2 linked regions of the Spartinivicinus marinus genome follow. Each later gene encodes a partner of the first gene's protein in a complex. Links are inferred from orthologs where the notes say so. Each region holds a gene or a part of one and is shown in the gene's direction. Other genes may lie near its edges.

Evidence for each region.
Region 2: the proteins of lpdA (region 1) and aceF are in contact, whole or in part, in a crystal structure (PDB 1EBD), measured with the Geobacillus stearothermophilus proteins. The link is inferred for Spartinivicinus marinus from one-to-one orthologs. Residues at the interface, in WP_049624544.1 of Geobacillus stearothermophilus: Pro340, Ser341, Asp344, Tyr345, Arg403, Asp406, Val408, Glu431, Ala432, Gly433, Asp438; in WP_033016211.1 of Geobacillus stearothermophilus: Ile130, Ala131, Met132, Pro133, Arg136, Arg140, Glu141, Asn155, Arg157.

What each region holds. Positions count from the first base shown.
Region 1 is NZ_JAPJZK010000001.1:328,735-336,516, reverse strand. The notes cover bases 3,121-5,950. They hold lpdA (dihydrolipoyl dehydrogenase), read left to right. Parts: upstream 3,121-3,729; coding sequence 3,730-5,172; downstream 5,173-5,950. Other genes in these bases: sucC (ADP-forming succinate--CoA ligase subunit beta), read left to right, coding at 5,376-5,950; OQE68_RS01555 (hypothetical protein), read left to right, coding at 5,248-5,379; odhB (2-oxoglutarate dehydrogenase complex dihydrolipoyllysine-residue succinyltransferase), read left to right, coding at 3,121-3,622. In the rest of the region: OQE68_RS01570 (2-oxoglutarate dehydrogenase E1 component), read left to right, coding at 1-2,321; more of odhB, read left to right, coding at 2,402-3,120; more of sucC, read left to right, coding at 5,951-6,542; sucD (succinate--CoA ligase subunit alpha), read left to right, coding at 6,545-7,420. UniProt on the Escherichia coli protein: Lipoamide dehydrogenase is a component of the glycine cleavage system as well as of the alpha-ketoacid dehydrogenase complexes.
Region 2 is NZ_JAPJZK010000001.1:1,705,983-1,713,840, forward strand. Bases 2,559-5,464 are described here. They hold aceF (dihydrolipoyllysine-residue acetyltransferase), read left to right. Parts: upstream 2,559-3,160; coding sequence 3,161-4,768; downstream 4,769-5,464. Other genes in these bases: aceE (pyruvate dehydrogenase (acetyl-transferring), homodimeric type), read left to right, coding at 2,559-3,128; OQE68_RS07800 (M20/M25/M40 family metallo-hydrolase), read right to left, coding at 4,882-5,464. In the rest of the region: glnE (bifunctional [glutamate--ammonia ligase]-adenylyl-L-tyrosine phosphorylase/[glutamate--ammonia-ligase] adenylyltransferase), read right to left, coding at 1-37; more of aceE, read left to right, coding at 474-2,558; more of OQE68_RS07800, read right to left, coding at 5,465-6,477; OQE68_RS07805 (M4 family metallopeptidase), read right to left, coding at 6,630-7,858.

The sequences.
Region 1 (7,782 bases):
TTGGTGCTGAGTTTATGCACATAGTGGATTCAGAAGAGCGTCGCTGGTTTGAGCAACGCCTAGAGTCTAATCGTGCTCACCCTACCATCAGCAAAGAATCCAAACTGCACTTGTTAGAGCGATTATCTGCAGCTGAAGGTTTAGAGAAATATTTAGGCACTAAATACCCAGGGACTAAACGTTTTGGCCTGGAAGGGGGCGAAAGCTTAGTGCCGATGGTTGATGAGCTTATTCAACGGGCCGGTTCTTATGGGGCCAAAGAAATGGTCATTGGTATGGCACACCGGGGCCGATTGAATTTATTGGTGAATATTCTGGGTAAAAACCCAGCCGATTTATTTGATGAGTTTGAAGGGAAAAAACTTCAGGATGAAGGTTCTGGTGATGTGAAATACCACCAAGGTTTTTCATCTAACGTGATGACGCCGGGTGGCGAAATTCACTTAGCGATGGCTTTTAACCCTTCACATTTAGAAATTGTTTCGCCTGTCGTTGAAGGTTCGGTAAGAGCTCGTCAAGATCGTCGTAACGATGTTAATCGTGATTTAGTGGTGCCTATTAATCTTCATGGTGATGCTGCATTTGCAGGACAAGGTGTGGTGATGGAAACCATGCAAATGTCGCAGACTCGTGCTTATAAGACAGGTGGCACTATCCATATTATCATTAACAATCAGGTTGGTTTTACCACTAGCCGCCAGGATGATGCCCGTTCAACAGAATACTGCACCGATGTAGCTAAAATTGTTGAAGCGCCTATTTTGCATGTGAATGGTGATGATCCAGAAGCGGTATTATTTGTCACTCGCCTGGCTTTAGACTACCGGATGCAATTTAAGAAAGATGTGGTCATTGATTTGGTTTGTTATCGCCGCCGGGGCCATAACGAAGCGGATGAACCATCGGGTACTCAACCACTGATGTACCAGGTTATTAAAAATCAACCAACCACGCGTACTTTGTATGCAGAGCGCCTGATTAAAGAAGGTACGTTAACTGCAGAAGAAGACAAGCAAATATTCGAAGGCTATCGCACAGCACTGGATAATGGCCAACATGTCGTGAAAAGCCTGGTAAAAGAGCCTAACAAAGAACTATTTGTTGATTGGGCTCCCTATATCGGTCATGAGTGGACTGCAAAACACGACACTCAGGTAGATATTAATGTACTGCAAGAGCTGGCTAATAAACTACACGACATTCCTGATGGTGTTGTTGTACAACGCCAGGTTGGGAAAATTATTGAAGATCGCCGCAAAATGGCAGCGGGTGCTTTACCCATTAACTGGGGCTTTGCGGAAACCATGGCTTATGCCACGTTATTACATCAGAACAATCCCATTCGGATTACGGGTCAGGATGTCGGTCGTGGTACTTTCTCTCACCGTCATGCGGTACTGCATAATCAAAAAGACGGTGAAGCTTATATTCCGTTAAAAAATCTTGCCGAAGATCAGCCAGCCTTTGATATTTATGATTCATTCTTATCAGAAGAAGCGGTGTTAGCATTTGAGTATGGCTATGCAACCACTACCCCAAATGCATTAGTCATTTGGGAAGCACAATTTGGTGACTTTGCGAATGGTGCTCAGGTGGTTGTCGATCAATTTATTACCAGTGGTGAGCACAAATGGGGACGTTTGTGTGGATTAACCATGCTGTTGCCCCATGGCTATGAAGGGCAGGGTCCTGAGCACTCTTCAGCTCGGCTAGAACGTTATTTGCAATTATGTGCGGAACATAATGTACAGGTTTGTGTACCTACAACGCCTGCTCAAGTGTTCCATATGCTTAGGCGACAAGTATTACGTCCTCTGCGTAAGCCGCTGATCGCATTAACACCCAAGAGTTTGCTTCGCCATAAACTTGCTGTTTCAACCTTAGAAGAGCTGGCAGAAGGTAGCTTCCATACAGTATTAGCAGAGGTGGATGATATTAAGCCAGCTGACGTTAAGCGTTTAATTATGTGTAGTGGTAAGGTTTATTACGACTTACTGCAAAAGCGTCGTGCAGAAAATCTTAACGATGCAGCAATTATACGTATTGAACAACTTTACCCATTCCCCCATGACGATCTGGAAGCTGTGTTTGCACAGTATCCAAATTTAGAGCGTGTGGTGTGGTGCCAGGAAGAGCCTATGAACCAGGGGGCTTGGTACTCTAGCCAGCATCATATGCGACGGGTGATAGCAGAGCATCCTAACAAGCAGCTGTATTTAGAATACGCAGGTCGGGAAGCCTCTGCAGCCCCTGCCTGTGGTTATATGTCAGTGCATGTGGAAGAGCAGCAAAAGCTGGTAGATGACGCTTTCACTATTTAATGATTGAAGGGCGTGTAACAGCGCCTTACTTAAAGATTGGGTAACAAGCAGTAAACATTAAAGGTTTTTAAGGAAACAACATGGCCACTGAAATAAAAGCACCTACTTTTCCGGAATCAGTTGCTGACGGCACCGTCGCCACTTGGCACAAAAAAGTGGGAGAAGCCTGCAGCCGCGACGAATTATTAGTAGATATTGAAACTGATAAAGTGGTTTTAGAAGTCGTTGCCCCTGCTGATGGTGTGTTAAAAGAGATTGTCGCTGCTGAAGGCGATGTGGTTGAAAGCGAAGCGATTATTGGCGTATTTGAAGAAGGTGCTGCGGCATCTGCGGCACCAACCGCAGGAACTGCTCCGGCTGCAGAAGCTGCTGCGCCAGCCGCTAGTCAGGCAGCAACAGGTGAAGCCATTTTAAGCCCAGCCGCTCGTCGAATTGCTGATGAACATGGTCTTGACCACAGTGTAATTAAAGGCACGGGTAAAGGTGGCCGAGTCACTAAAGAAGATGCATTAGCGCATGCTAAGCAAGCAGGACAGTCAGCACCAACCACTGCTTCTCAACCAGCCACTGCACAAGCACCGGTTGCCAGTGGTGGTCCTCGTGAAGAAAAACGCGTACCCATGAGCCGTTTACGTGCTCGTGTAGCAGAACGTTTAGTACAAGCCCAACAAACTGCAGCGATGTTAACAACGTTTAACGAAGTTAACATGAAGCCCGTTATGGAACTGCGCAACAAATACAAAGACGTGTTTGAAAAGTCTCATAATGGTACTCGCTTAGGCTTTATGTCATTTTTCGTTAAGGCTGCAGTGGAAGCGCTGAAGCGTTATCCAGCCGTAAATGCTTCTATTGACGGTAATGATATTGTTTATCATGGCTATCAAGATGTCGGTGTTGCGGTTTCTTCTGATCGTGGTTTGGTCGTACCTGTCTTACGTAATGCTGAAAATATGGGGTTGGCTGAAGTTGAAGCGAAAATTCGTGAATATGGCTTAAAAGCGCGGGATGGCAAGTTATCGATTGATGAAATGACTGGCGGTACCTTCACTATTTCTAATGGTGGTGTATTTGGTTCACTTATCTCTACCCCTATTTTGAACCCACCACAAACCGCTATTTTAGGTATGCACAAAATTCAAGAGCGGCCAATGGCAGTGAATGGCAAAGTAGAAATACTACCAATGATGTACTTAGCACTGTCTTATGACCATCGTTTACTTGATGGCAAAGAAGCAGTGACTTTCTTAGTGGCTATCAAGGAAATGCTAGAAGATCCTGCTCGTATTTTATTGGAAATCTAAGCACCTAATTTATTCTCAGAATAATGAGGTTGCTGCCTTTAACCTAGGTAAAAGCAGCAACCTCCAGGCTTATTTGCCAAGCGCAAAATTGATTTAGGACATTAAACATGGCTCAAAAATTTGATGTTGTGGTAATTGGTGCAGGCCCTGCCGGTTATGTTGCAGCTATTCGTGCTGCGCAGTTGGGTTTAAAAACGGCTTGTATTGAAAAGTGGATTGGAAAAGACGGTAAAGTGGCTTTAGGCGGCACTTGTCTTAATGTAGGTTGTATTCCATCAAAAGCCTTATTAGATAGCTCCCATAAATACGAAGAAGCAAAAGATCATTTTAAAGTGCATGGCATTAGCGTAGATAACGTTGATATTGATGTCCCTGCCATGATTAAACGTAAAGACCAGATTGTTAAAAATCTAACGGGTGGTGTAGCCGGTTTATTTAAAGCTAATGGCGTCACTGCCTATGAAGGCGCTGGCAAAGTATTAGCAGGCAAGCAAGTAGAAGTGACTAAGCGTGATGGCAGTGCTGAGCTATTGAATGCTGAAAATATTATTATAGCGACTGGCTCTAGCCCAATTGAAATTCCACCAACACCATTAACAGAAGGCTTAATTGTTGACTCAACAGGTGCTTTAGAATTCCAAGAAGTACCAAAGCGTTTAGGTGTAATTGGTGCTGGTGTTATCGGTTTAGAGTTAGGTAGTGTTTGGGGTCGGCTAGGTGCTGAAGTGATTGTACTTGAAGCAATGGATACTTTCTTGGCTGCAGCTGACCAGCAAATAGCCAAAGAAGCAGCCAAGATTTTCAAAAAGCAAAAGTTAGACATTCGCTTAAACTGCCGGGTCACAGGCTCTGAAGTTCGCGGTAACGAAGTGGCTGTAAAATATACCAATGAGAAAGGTGAAGAGTGCGAAGAACTTTTCGATAAAGTGATTGTTGCAGTCGGCCGTCGTCCTTACACAGAAAACCTATTAGCGGATGATTCTGGCGTTAAGATGGACGAACGCGGCTTTATTTTTGTTGACGACCAGTGTCGTACAGAAGTGCCTGGCATTTATGCAGTAGGTGACGTTGTTCGTGGTCCAATGTTAGCCCATAAAGGCTCAGAAGAGGGCATTATGGTGGCTGAGTTAATTGCTGGCCAAGCCGCTCAAATGAACTACGATTTAATTCCTTCGGTTATTTATACTCATCCAGAAGTGGCTTGGGTCGGTAAAACCGAAGAAGAAGTCAAAGCCTCTGGCGAGCCCTATAAAGTGGGTACCTTCCCATTTGCTGCCAGTGGTCGGGCAATGGCTGCCAACGACACGGCAGGCTCTGTTAAAGTGATTGCACACGAAAAAACTGACCGTATTTTAGGGGTTCACGTAGTTGGCCCAAGCGCAGCTGAACTGGTTCAGCAAGGTGCTATCGCTATGGAATTCGGCTCTAGTGCAGAAGATTTAGGCTTAACAGTTTTCTCACATCCAACCTTATCTGAAGCATTACATGAAGCGGCATTAGCGGTTGACGGTCATGCTATTCACATCGCCAATAAAAAGCGTCGTAAGTAATTAGGTTTGGCAGCTCGGTTTTAAGAAAGCCAAGCTGCCTTTTTGCTATAGCAATGCGAATTTAGGCTACTCTAAATGTCGATTGCTATAGTTTTTTATGGGGTTAACAGGGCTTTAGCATTTACATTATGTAAATGGCATAGAGTACTGTTGATTGAGTTAAGTGCAACTCGAATTACAGCACAACAAACGGTAGAAGAAGCATGAATCTTCATGAGTATCAGGCGAAGCAATTATTTGCTGAGTATGGCCTGCCTGTCTCCAAAGGCTATGCGGTAGATACCCCCGAAGCAGCTGCTGAAGCCGCTGATAAAATCGGTGGTGACAAGTGGGTGGTTAAAGCGCAAGTTCACGCAGGTGGACGCGGTAAAGCCGGCGGCGTTAAGCTGGTTAGCTCTAAAGACGAAGTACAAGCCTTTGCAGCTAATTGGTTAGGTAAGAACCTAGTGACTTACCAAACAGACGAAAAAGGCCAGCCAGTCAGTAAAATTTTGGTGGAGTCTTGCACTGATATTGATCAGGAGCTGTATTTAGGTGCAGTGGTTGACCGCTCAACTCGCCGTATTGTTTTCATGGCTTCCACTGAAGGTGGCGTAGAGATTGAGAAAGTTGCTGAAGAAACCCCAGAAAAAATTCTGAAGGCAATTGTTGACCCATTAGTGGGTGCTCAGCCTTATCAAGCCCGTGAAATTGCTTTCCAATTGGGCTTAAATCCAGCTCAAATTAAGCAGTTCACCAAAATCTTCTTAGGCTTAGCCAAGCTATTCCAAGACTACGATTTAGCGCTGCTTGAAATTAACCCGCTGGTTATTACCTCTGAAGGTAACCTGCATTGCTTGGATGGCAAAATTAATATCGATGGTAACGCTATGTACCGTCAGCCTAAGCTAAAAGAAATGCATGACCCTTCACAGGAAGACGCCCGTGAAGCCCATGCAGCGTCTTGGGAGCTTAACTATGTTGCATTAGATGGCAACATTGGTTGTATGGTGAATGGTGCTGGTCTGGCGATGGGTACCATGGACATCGTTAAGCTGCACGGTGGTGCCCCAGCTAACTTCCTAGACGTGGGTGGCGGTGCAACTGAAGAGCGGGTTGCTGAAGCATTCAAAATTATCTTGTCTGACGACAATGTAAAAGCGGTTTTAGTGAATATTTTCGGCGGTATTGTTCGTTGTGACCTGATTGCTGACGGTATTATTGGCGCCGTTAAAGATGTTGGTGTCAATGTGCCAGTTGTCGTACGTCTTGAAGGTAACAATGCAGATTTGGGTGCTAAGCGCCTGGCTGAGAGTGGCCTGGATATTATTGCTGCTACCAGCTTGACCGATGCTGCCCAGCAAGTTGTTAAAGCCGCGGAGGGTAAATAATAATGAGTATCTTAATTAATAAAGACACTAAAGTTATTTGCCAAGGTTTTACCGGTTCTCAAGGAACTTTCCACTCAGAACAAGCCATTGAATACGGCACTAACATGGTCGGTGGTGTGACGCCAGGTAAAGGTGGTCAGACTCACTTAGGCTTGCCTGTTTTCAATACCGTTAAAGAAGCGGTTGAGCAAACGGGAGCAGAAGCTTCTGTTATTTATGTTCCCGCGCCTTTCTGTAAAGACTCTATTTTGGAAGCGGCTAACGCTGGGATCAAATTGATCGTTTGTATCACTGAAGGTATTCCAACGTTAGATATGCTGGATGCCAAAGTGAAGTGCGACGAGTTAGGTGCACGTTTAATCGGTCCTAACTGCCCAGGCGTAATCACTCCCGGTGAATGTAAGATCGGTATTATGCCTGGTCATATTCACAAGCCAGGTAAAGTGGGTATCGTTTCTCGTTCTGGTACCTTGACTTATGAAGCGGTTAAGCAAACTACTGATCATGGCTTCGGTCAATCTACCTGTGTTGGTATTGGTGGTGATCCAATCCCAGGTAGCAACTTTATCGACATTTTAGCAATGTTCGAAAAAGACCCACAAACTGAAGCCATCGTCATGATTGGTGAAATCGGTGGTACCGCTGAAGAAGAAGCGGCGGCTTACATTAAAGCCAATGTCACTAAGCCAGTGGTTTCTTATATTGCAGGTGTAACTGCACCTCCAGGAAAGCGGATGGGCCACGCCGGTGCGATCATTTCTGGTGGTAAAGGTACCGCTGACGAGAAGTTTGCTGCATTAGAAGATGCTGGCGTTAAAACGGTTCGCAGCTTGGCTGAGATTGGGAATGCGTTAGCAGAACTAACCGGCTGGAAATAAATACGCTTCACGAATGCACTTTAGGGGGTGTTGTCTGCACAACTCACCCTAGTCACCTATATATCATAGGCTCCTAGGGCTTCGTTGTTTGACAGCCTACCCTAAAGCACCTTCGTTTTGCGTATTAAAAAGTCAAGTTCACAAAAAAAGCAGTCTTTTTAGGCTGCTTTTTTTGTGGTTGAAATTAATAGATGTTAATTCTTTTAATGGCGTTAATTTTAGATAAATAAACTAATTAAAACTAAAATTTGAAGTAAAATTCTGTAAATCTGTCGCTATACTGAGCAAATAGTCCTGTACACCCTTCGCTCGGGTATAGGTATATAAATTTTCTCAATAAAATCGCTGCAAGCCAATGGATG
Region 2 (7,858 bases), 1.4 Mb from region 1 along the record:
GTATGCTTGGGAGCCCTGATAATGCTGCTAAGTCCATGATTTCCAATTAATAAAAATTTTATAAAGACGACTTGGTATGAGTCAGATAGTTGGCAACAGTTTTTGTTCGCTACTATTTAGGATCTGCCACACTGACACATATCAATATAATGAAAGCTAAACCATAACTGATAGTTATTATTTGATGCTAGTTTTCATTAAAATCCGTTAATACGAGAAAAATCAAGGCTTAACAGCAAAACTAAACATTGACTTTCAAACGCTTTTTGTAGCTTTACTACATTTTTAACGGAAAAACTCAGGTAAAACCGTTAATCTATGTAGTATTACTACATATAAACAATTACAATAGCCCACCTTTGCGGCCTGTTAGCAGGCCCTGTTAATGCTTATTTAAAATGGCACTAAAAGGGTAGCGGCTATAATCATTATACGCCTAATCTCAAGGCCCTTCTGACCTGGAGCAAATGAATATGCAGAATGATGTTGATCCAATAGAAACCCAAGAGTGGCTTGAGGCACTGGATTCGGTGCTAGAAAAAGAAGGGGAAGACCGGGCCCACTATTTGCTGACTCGTTTGGCCCGTTATGCCAGCCGAGCCGGTACCCAGCTGCCCTACTCCATCACTACGCCTTATCGCAACACAATTCCTTCTTCACGTGAAGCGAGAATGCCAGGCGACTTATTTATGGAGCGACGGATTCGCTCTATTGTTCGTTGGAATGCTATGGCAATGGTGATGCGCGCAAACAAAAGCGATGCAGACTTGGGAGGCCACATTTCCAGCTTCCAGTCTAGCGCTACTCTTTATGACATTGGCTTCAACTACTTTTTTAAAGGCCCAACTGAAGACTCAGAAGGCGACTTGGTTTACTTCCAGGGCCACACTGCACCAGGCATCTATAGCCGTGCGTTCTTAGAAGGCCGCTTAACTGAAGAGCAACTAGATAGCTTCCGCCAAGAGGTAGATGGCAAAGGCTTATCTTCTTATCCTCACCCTTGGTTAATGCCTGACTTTTGGCAATTCCCAACGGTATCCATGGGCTTAGGGCCTCTTCAGGCGATTTATCAAGCCCACTTTATGAAGTATCTGGACAACCGTGGCATGGCCCCTGCTAATAATCGTAAAGTTTGGGCTTTCCTTGGTGATGGTGAGATGGACGAGCCAGAGTCAATGGGCGCCATTGGTTTAGCTGGTCGTGAAAAGCTTGATAACCTGATTTTTGTAGTGAACTGTAACTTGCAACGTCTTGATGGACCTGTGCGTGGTAACGGCAAAGTCATTCAAGAACTTGAAGGTCAGTTCCGTGGTGCCGGCTGGAACGTCATTAAAGTCGTTTGGGGCCGTCATTGGGACCCTTTATTTGCTGAAGATAAAGAAGGCTTAATGCAACAACGCATGGATGAGTGCGTTGATGGTGATTACCAAAACTATAAAGCAAAAGGCGGTGCTTACACTCGTGAACACTTCTTTGGTAAGCACCCCGAGCTGTTAGACATGGTTAGCCACCTATCTGATGATGATATTTATAAGCTAAACCGTGGCGGGCATGACCCATATAAAGTTTATGCAGCTTACCATGCAGCAGTCAATCACACTGGACAGCCAACCGTTATCTTAGCTAAGACAGTTAAAGGCTATGCCACTGGCTCATCTGCTTCAGCCAACATTACTCACTCAGTTAAGAAGCTACCTTTAGAAGACCTAAGATCATTCCGTGATCGCTTTGATATTCCTATTAAAGATGAAGACATAGAGAGAGTACCATACTACCGCCCAGACCCAGACAGCCCAGAAATGGTTTATATGCGCAAGCGTCGTGAGTCTTTGGGTGGTTATGTACCTCAACGGAGAACGCGCTCTACATCACTACCCGCACCAGATTTAAAAGCTTTCGAAGCAGTAACCAAAGGCAGCGGTGAGCGTGAGATATCGACCACCATGGCTTTCGTCAGGATTTTAGGTGCTCTGGTTAAAGACAAAAACTTTGGCAAAAACGTCGTTCCAATTGTGCCAGATGAAGCCCGCACCTTTGGTATGGAAGGTATGTTCCGTCAGCTAGGTATTTACTCATCTAAAGGCCAGCTTTATACACCAATGGATTCTGATCAGGTGATGTTCTACAAAGAGGACAAGAAAGGTCAGATTCTTCAAGAGGGTATCAACGAAGCGGGCTCACATGCAGCATGGATAGCAGCGGGTACTTCTTACAGTTTCAACAACACACCGATGATCCCATTCTATGCCTTCTACTCCATGTTCGGCTTCCAACGGACTGGTGATTTAGCTTGGGCATCAGGTGATATTCAAGCCCGCGGTTTCTTAATCGGTGCCACTGCTGGTAGAACCACCCTAAATGGTGAAGGCTTACAGCACCAGGATGGTCACAGTCATATCCTGGCTTCTACTATTCCAAACTGCGTCAGTTACGACCCAACTTATGGCTATGAGCTAGCGGTAATCATTCAAGACGGCTTACGTCGGATGTATGAAGATCAAGAAAGCGTGTTCTATTACATCACCACTATGAATGAAAACTACAAGCAGCCTGCACTACCGGAAGGTGAAGAAGTTATTCAAGGTATTATCAAAGGCCTGTATTGCTTTGAGCAAAATTCTAAGAAAGCTAAGCTCAAAGTGCAGCTGGTTGGTTGCGGCACCATTCTGGAAGAAGTACGTGCAGCTGCTGATATTCTACGTAAAGAATTTAAAGTGGAATCTGATATCTGGAGCGCCACTAGTTTCAATGAGCTACGCCGTGAAGGCTTGGATGCCAAACGCTGGAATATGCTAAACCCTAGTGCAGAACAAAGAGTGCCCTATGTCACTGAATGTTTTGCTAATCGCCAGGGCCCTGTTGTTGCTGCAACTGACTACATGAAGTTGTATGCAGATCAGATCCGGGACTTTGTTCCAACTACTTATATCACCCTTGGCACCGACGGTTTTGGTCGCAGTGACTCTAGACAAAAGCTGCGTGAATTCTTCGAGGTTGATCGATACTACATCACTGTTGCTGCCTTACATGCCTTAAAAGAAGAAGGCAAAGTTGATAGTAAAGTGGTGGCTGATGCGATGAAGAAATTCAGTATTGATCCAACCAAAGCCAATCCACTGTATTGCTAACCAATATATGTCAGTAGATTAAAGGGTAAACTATGTCAGAAGAAATCATTAAAGTCCCCGATATTGGTGGTAGCGAAGACGTCGAAATTATTGAAGTATGCGTCCAAGCTGGCGATACAGTTGCAGAAGAAGACTCATTAATCGTGCTTGAGTCTGACAAAGCCACCATGGAAATTCCCTGCCCCAAAGCAGGGACTATACAAAAATTGCTAGTGCAAATAGGCGATAAAGTCTCTGAAGGCAGTGAAATTGTGGTGTTAGCCGCAGAAGGTGCTACTGAAGCACTAGCGGAACCTGCTCCTGCTGCAGAAGAAACCGCTGCGCCAGCTCCAACACAACAACCTGCTGCTCAAGCGCCAACCGCTTCTGCTATCATGCCAATCACCGTGCCTGATATTGGCAGTGAAAACGTGCCCGTTATCGAAGTGTGTGTAAAAGAAGGTGATGAGATTGCTGAAGAAGACTCAATCATTGTGCTTGAGTCCGACAAAGCCACTATGGAAGTCCCTGCCCCTAAAGCAGGTATCGTTAAAAGCCTGAAAGTGAAAGAAGGCGATACGGTTTCCATGGGCGACTTGATCTTAGAGCTGGAAACCACATCTGCAGCAGTACCAGCGGCAGAGCAGTCTGCTGCACCTGCACCAACAGCAGCCCCTGCTCAGCCAGCACAACAAGCAAGCGCCCCAGCAAAAGCCACTGCTCCGCAGCCACAAAAGCCTTCAACATTAGATAAGCCAAGCCAAAATGTTCATGCTGGACCAGCTGTTAGAAAACTGGCCCGTGAATTTGGGGTGGACTTGTCGCTAGTTAAAGGCTCTGGACCACGTAGCCGAATACTTAAAGAAGACGTGCAAGCCTATGTCAGTGAGCAACTGAAAAAGGCCAAAACCCAACCCGCTGGTGCGGCGGGAGGTGCTGGTATTCCCGAAGTGCCAGCCATTGACTTCTCGCAATTTGGACCTGTTCGTGAAGAGCCAATGTCACGGCTACGCAAAGTGGGTGGATTCAACCTGCATCGCGCTTGGCTGAACGTACCTCACGTTACTCAGTTTGATGAAGCTGATATCACCGAGCTGGAAGCCTTCAGAAAAGCACAAAAAGCGAAGGGTGTAAAAATGACTCCCCTTCCCTTCTTGGTAAAAGCTTGTGCCCAAGCGCTAAGAGCATTGCCAAACTTTAATGCTTCACTTAACGCAGCTGGTGATGGACTAGTTTATAAAGACTATGTGCATATTGGTATTGCAGTTGATACTCCAGATGGCTTACTAGTACCCGTCATTCGCGATGCAGATAAAAAAGGCTTAGTCGAACTTGCTAAAGAAACGATTGAGCTGGCAGGCAAAGCCAAAGACAAAAAGCTGTCTCCCGCAGAAATGCAAGGCGCTTGTTTTACAATTTCCAGCTTGGGAAGCATTGGCGGCACCGCCTTTACCCCTATCGTTAATACACCAGAAGTGGGTATTTTAGGGGTTTCCAAATCGTCCATGAAACCGGTTTGGAATGGTAAAGAGTTTGAACCACGCCTAATGTTGCCTTTATGTTTGTCATACGACCATAGAGCAATCAATGGCGCGGACGCAGCACGCTTTACAGCCATCTTAAGTGATTTATTAAGCGATATACGGCAGTTATTGCTATAAACTTATAAAATGCTTACCCTACAAAAAAGCCCCAAATTTGGGGCTTTTTTCATTTAAAGACAAAAGATTCACACCCAACAATATAATCTACATACCCACAGCGAAGGGTATATTTATTTCCAATCCCAACTTTGAATAGGATGCCCAAACAGCGAACTCCAAACGCCAACTTTAACACCTGCGCTGCGACCCCATGCAGTTAATAATAAGTTATCACCAGCTACGCTAACTACCCGCTGACCTTCCATTTTCCATTTCTGGCCTTTACCACTACCACAGCTTTTTAATACAGCACGATCACCCCGACTAGCTATATCACTTACAGATAAACAATTGCCTGATTTATGCTTTAATCGCCCCTGGTCATCATGCTGCCAATATTGCTTATTATTAGTAGCGCAATTAGCCAACTCCGCTTGATTAGCACTATTCACTGACAAACAATAACCAGTAACTGATTTTAATTGCTTATAATCACCTGGCCCAGGTCCTGGGTCAGAGCCTGCGGCTTTAGCCATTTCCACAGCAAAAGATGTTGCCATTTTGGCAAATTTATAAGCATGGTTCGCATTGTTACCCGATTTACTAATGGTATCACCTGTAGTATGAATAGCTTGATTATGCTTACCAAATGGTGCTTCTGATGGCATAGTGGCTGGAAAACCTTGGTTATGCCAAGAAGCATGATCAGAACAGGCATAACCACATTGAGTAGTACCAATATTTAGTTCAGGCGCATAAAAATTAGCGACCTCTTTGAAAAAGTTATTCTGTGCACTATTGGTATAATCAGTTATGATTGCCGCATCAACTGCATCTCCTTGATAATTGGTCATATCCAATTGCAATACACCCACAACATTTTTACCTTGGTTTTTATGAGCTTTGGCAATTTCTTGAGAACCTTTTAAGCCTACCTCTTCTGCCGCATATCCCATAAATTTCAAGGTACGACTTGGCTTATAGTCATTTTTCATTAAGACTCGAATCACTTCCGTGATAGTTGATATACCTGATGCATTATCGTCAGCTCCTGGCGCACGAGCATTAATTCGATCGCTACTGTATTGGTTAATCGAATCTAAGTGTCCACCAATAACAACAATTTCATCGGCTAACTCATTACCTTGAATAGTCATTACCACTGAGTCTTGATTCCAACTATTGTGGTTATACAACTCAACGGACACATCGGAGCGACCTGCACTTAGCTCAGCCCATTTATCATGAATACGCTTCGCAGCAGTCACTCCTGTATTACTTCGATAATAGCGGTTATTAAAGTTGGATAACTCAATAATGAAACTTCTGATTTCAGATTCTTTAATTTGAGGCAATAAAGGATTAACAACATCCTGTTGGTCAATTTTATAGTCAATCAATGTTTGAGGTCTATTATCCATAAAAGCTTGAATAGATGTATAAGCTGCTTGCTCGCTTTCATGAACCATATAACCACCACAACGCCTAAATTGCTTATGCATATACATACTTAATAGTGGCAAATGTTTTTCCTGCACTTTCACTAAGCTCACTTTATCATTAGCTAAATCAAATGATTTTCTTTCTTGCATTAAGCCGGGCATTTGCTGTTTTAATAAGTCGTAACCATCTTTCCCAATAGTTACCCACACTTTTTCATTGGCTTGTGTAAAACTAGCAGCCGTTAAGGCACTAGCTAAACCTGTTAGCAATAAAAGCTTTTTCATTGGCTCACCTTCCATGTGAAATAGAATTGATAAAAAATTTACTTTATTTTTTATAATTATTATTAAACAAAAGCAACTTACTGATTACACCAGCAAGTCGCTTTATACAACTAAAATTAAGTGTAGCTGGTTATACCCCTCACGAATGGTTTTTACTTTTTCCAACTCCATTGCTGGATTGGATGATTATTAAGTGAAGTCCAAACACCTACCCTTGCTCCATTTCGAGTTCCCCAGCTAGTCAGCCGTAAACTTGAATCCTTACCATTTTGAATAACATTACCATTAAACTGCCAACGCTGATAATCTTGCGCGTTACATTGGCTTAATGCAACTCGACTTCCTCGTTTAGGATCAGCCCCCGCTGATAAGCATACATTACTGGTAGATTTAACTATTAAGCGACCTTTGTCATCAAGCAGCCACTGCTGATTATCGACATTCTTACAAACTGATACAGATACTGAGCCCCCACCAGCTGTCAAGCAATAGCTAGTACCGGACCGTATAGGTTTATATTTGCCAGTGGGGTCAGGTGGCTCAACCTTACAACTATCACCTAAGCCAACTACTTTAAAAGCCGCTTTTACATCTGTAGCGGAATACCCTTTTTGTTTTGCTGCTTTCATTACATCACAAGCACCTTGTTCAAAAGTAGAATTTTTCTGCCAAAAAACCTGATTAGATAACACCATTACATCAAAAGCTTTACGAACACCCCACCCTTTCACTTCTGCCAACTGGTAAAAGGCTTTATTAAATATACCACTGGAGTGGTGCACATCCATTCCATTTCGATAGTTTTTAATATGCTCAATAGAGCCTCGGTGTTTACTTGGGTTAGGAAAGCTACGAATGCCTTTACCACTCTTCGTAATATCTGCTCCAACAATCCAGTCTACTTTGCCTCTCATGAAAAACTCTGCAGCTTCACCAGCCATATCTGAAAAAGCTTCATTCATTCCACCTGATTGATTACGATAAACCAAGTTTGAATTAAATTGAGTAAAACCATGACTCACTTCATGGGAAACTACATCTAGTCCAGTCAGCGGGTAGAAGGTATTACGCCCATCACCAAAAGTCATTGAACTACCATTCCAGAAAGCATTCTCGTAATTTCTACTGTAATGAACCCTTAACGTTAATTTTGTTTTTAATGGTTTAACTCCATACCAGTCCTTATATAATTTAAATACAACGCCACCAAAAAAATGAGCATCATTTAAAGGAGAATAAGCACCATTTATTTCTTTTGTAGTATTTTCTGGGCAGTTAAACTTATGAACAGAACCACCACTGGTTGCATGATTTAGGTTTATTGTTTTAACATATACATTTTCCATTCGACACTGATCATCAACATCTAAATTATCAAAAT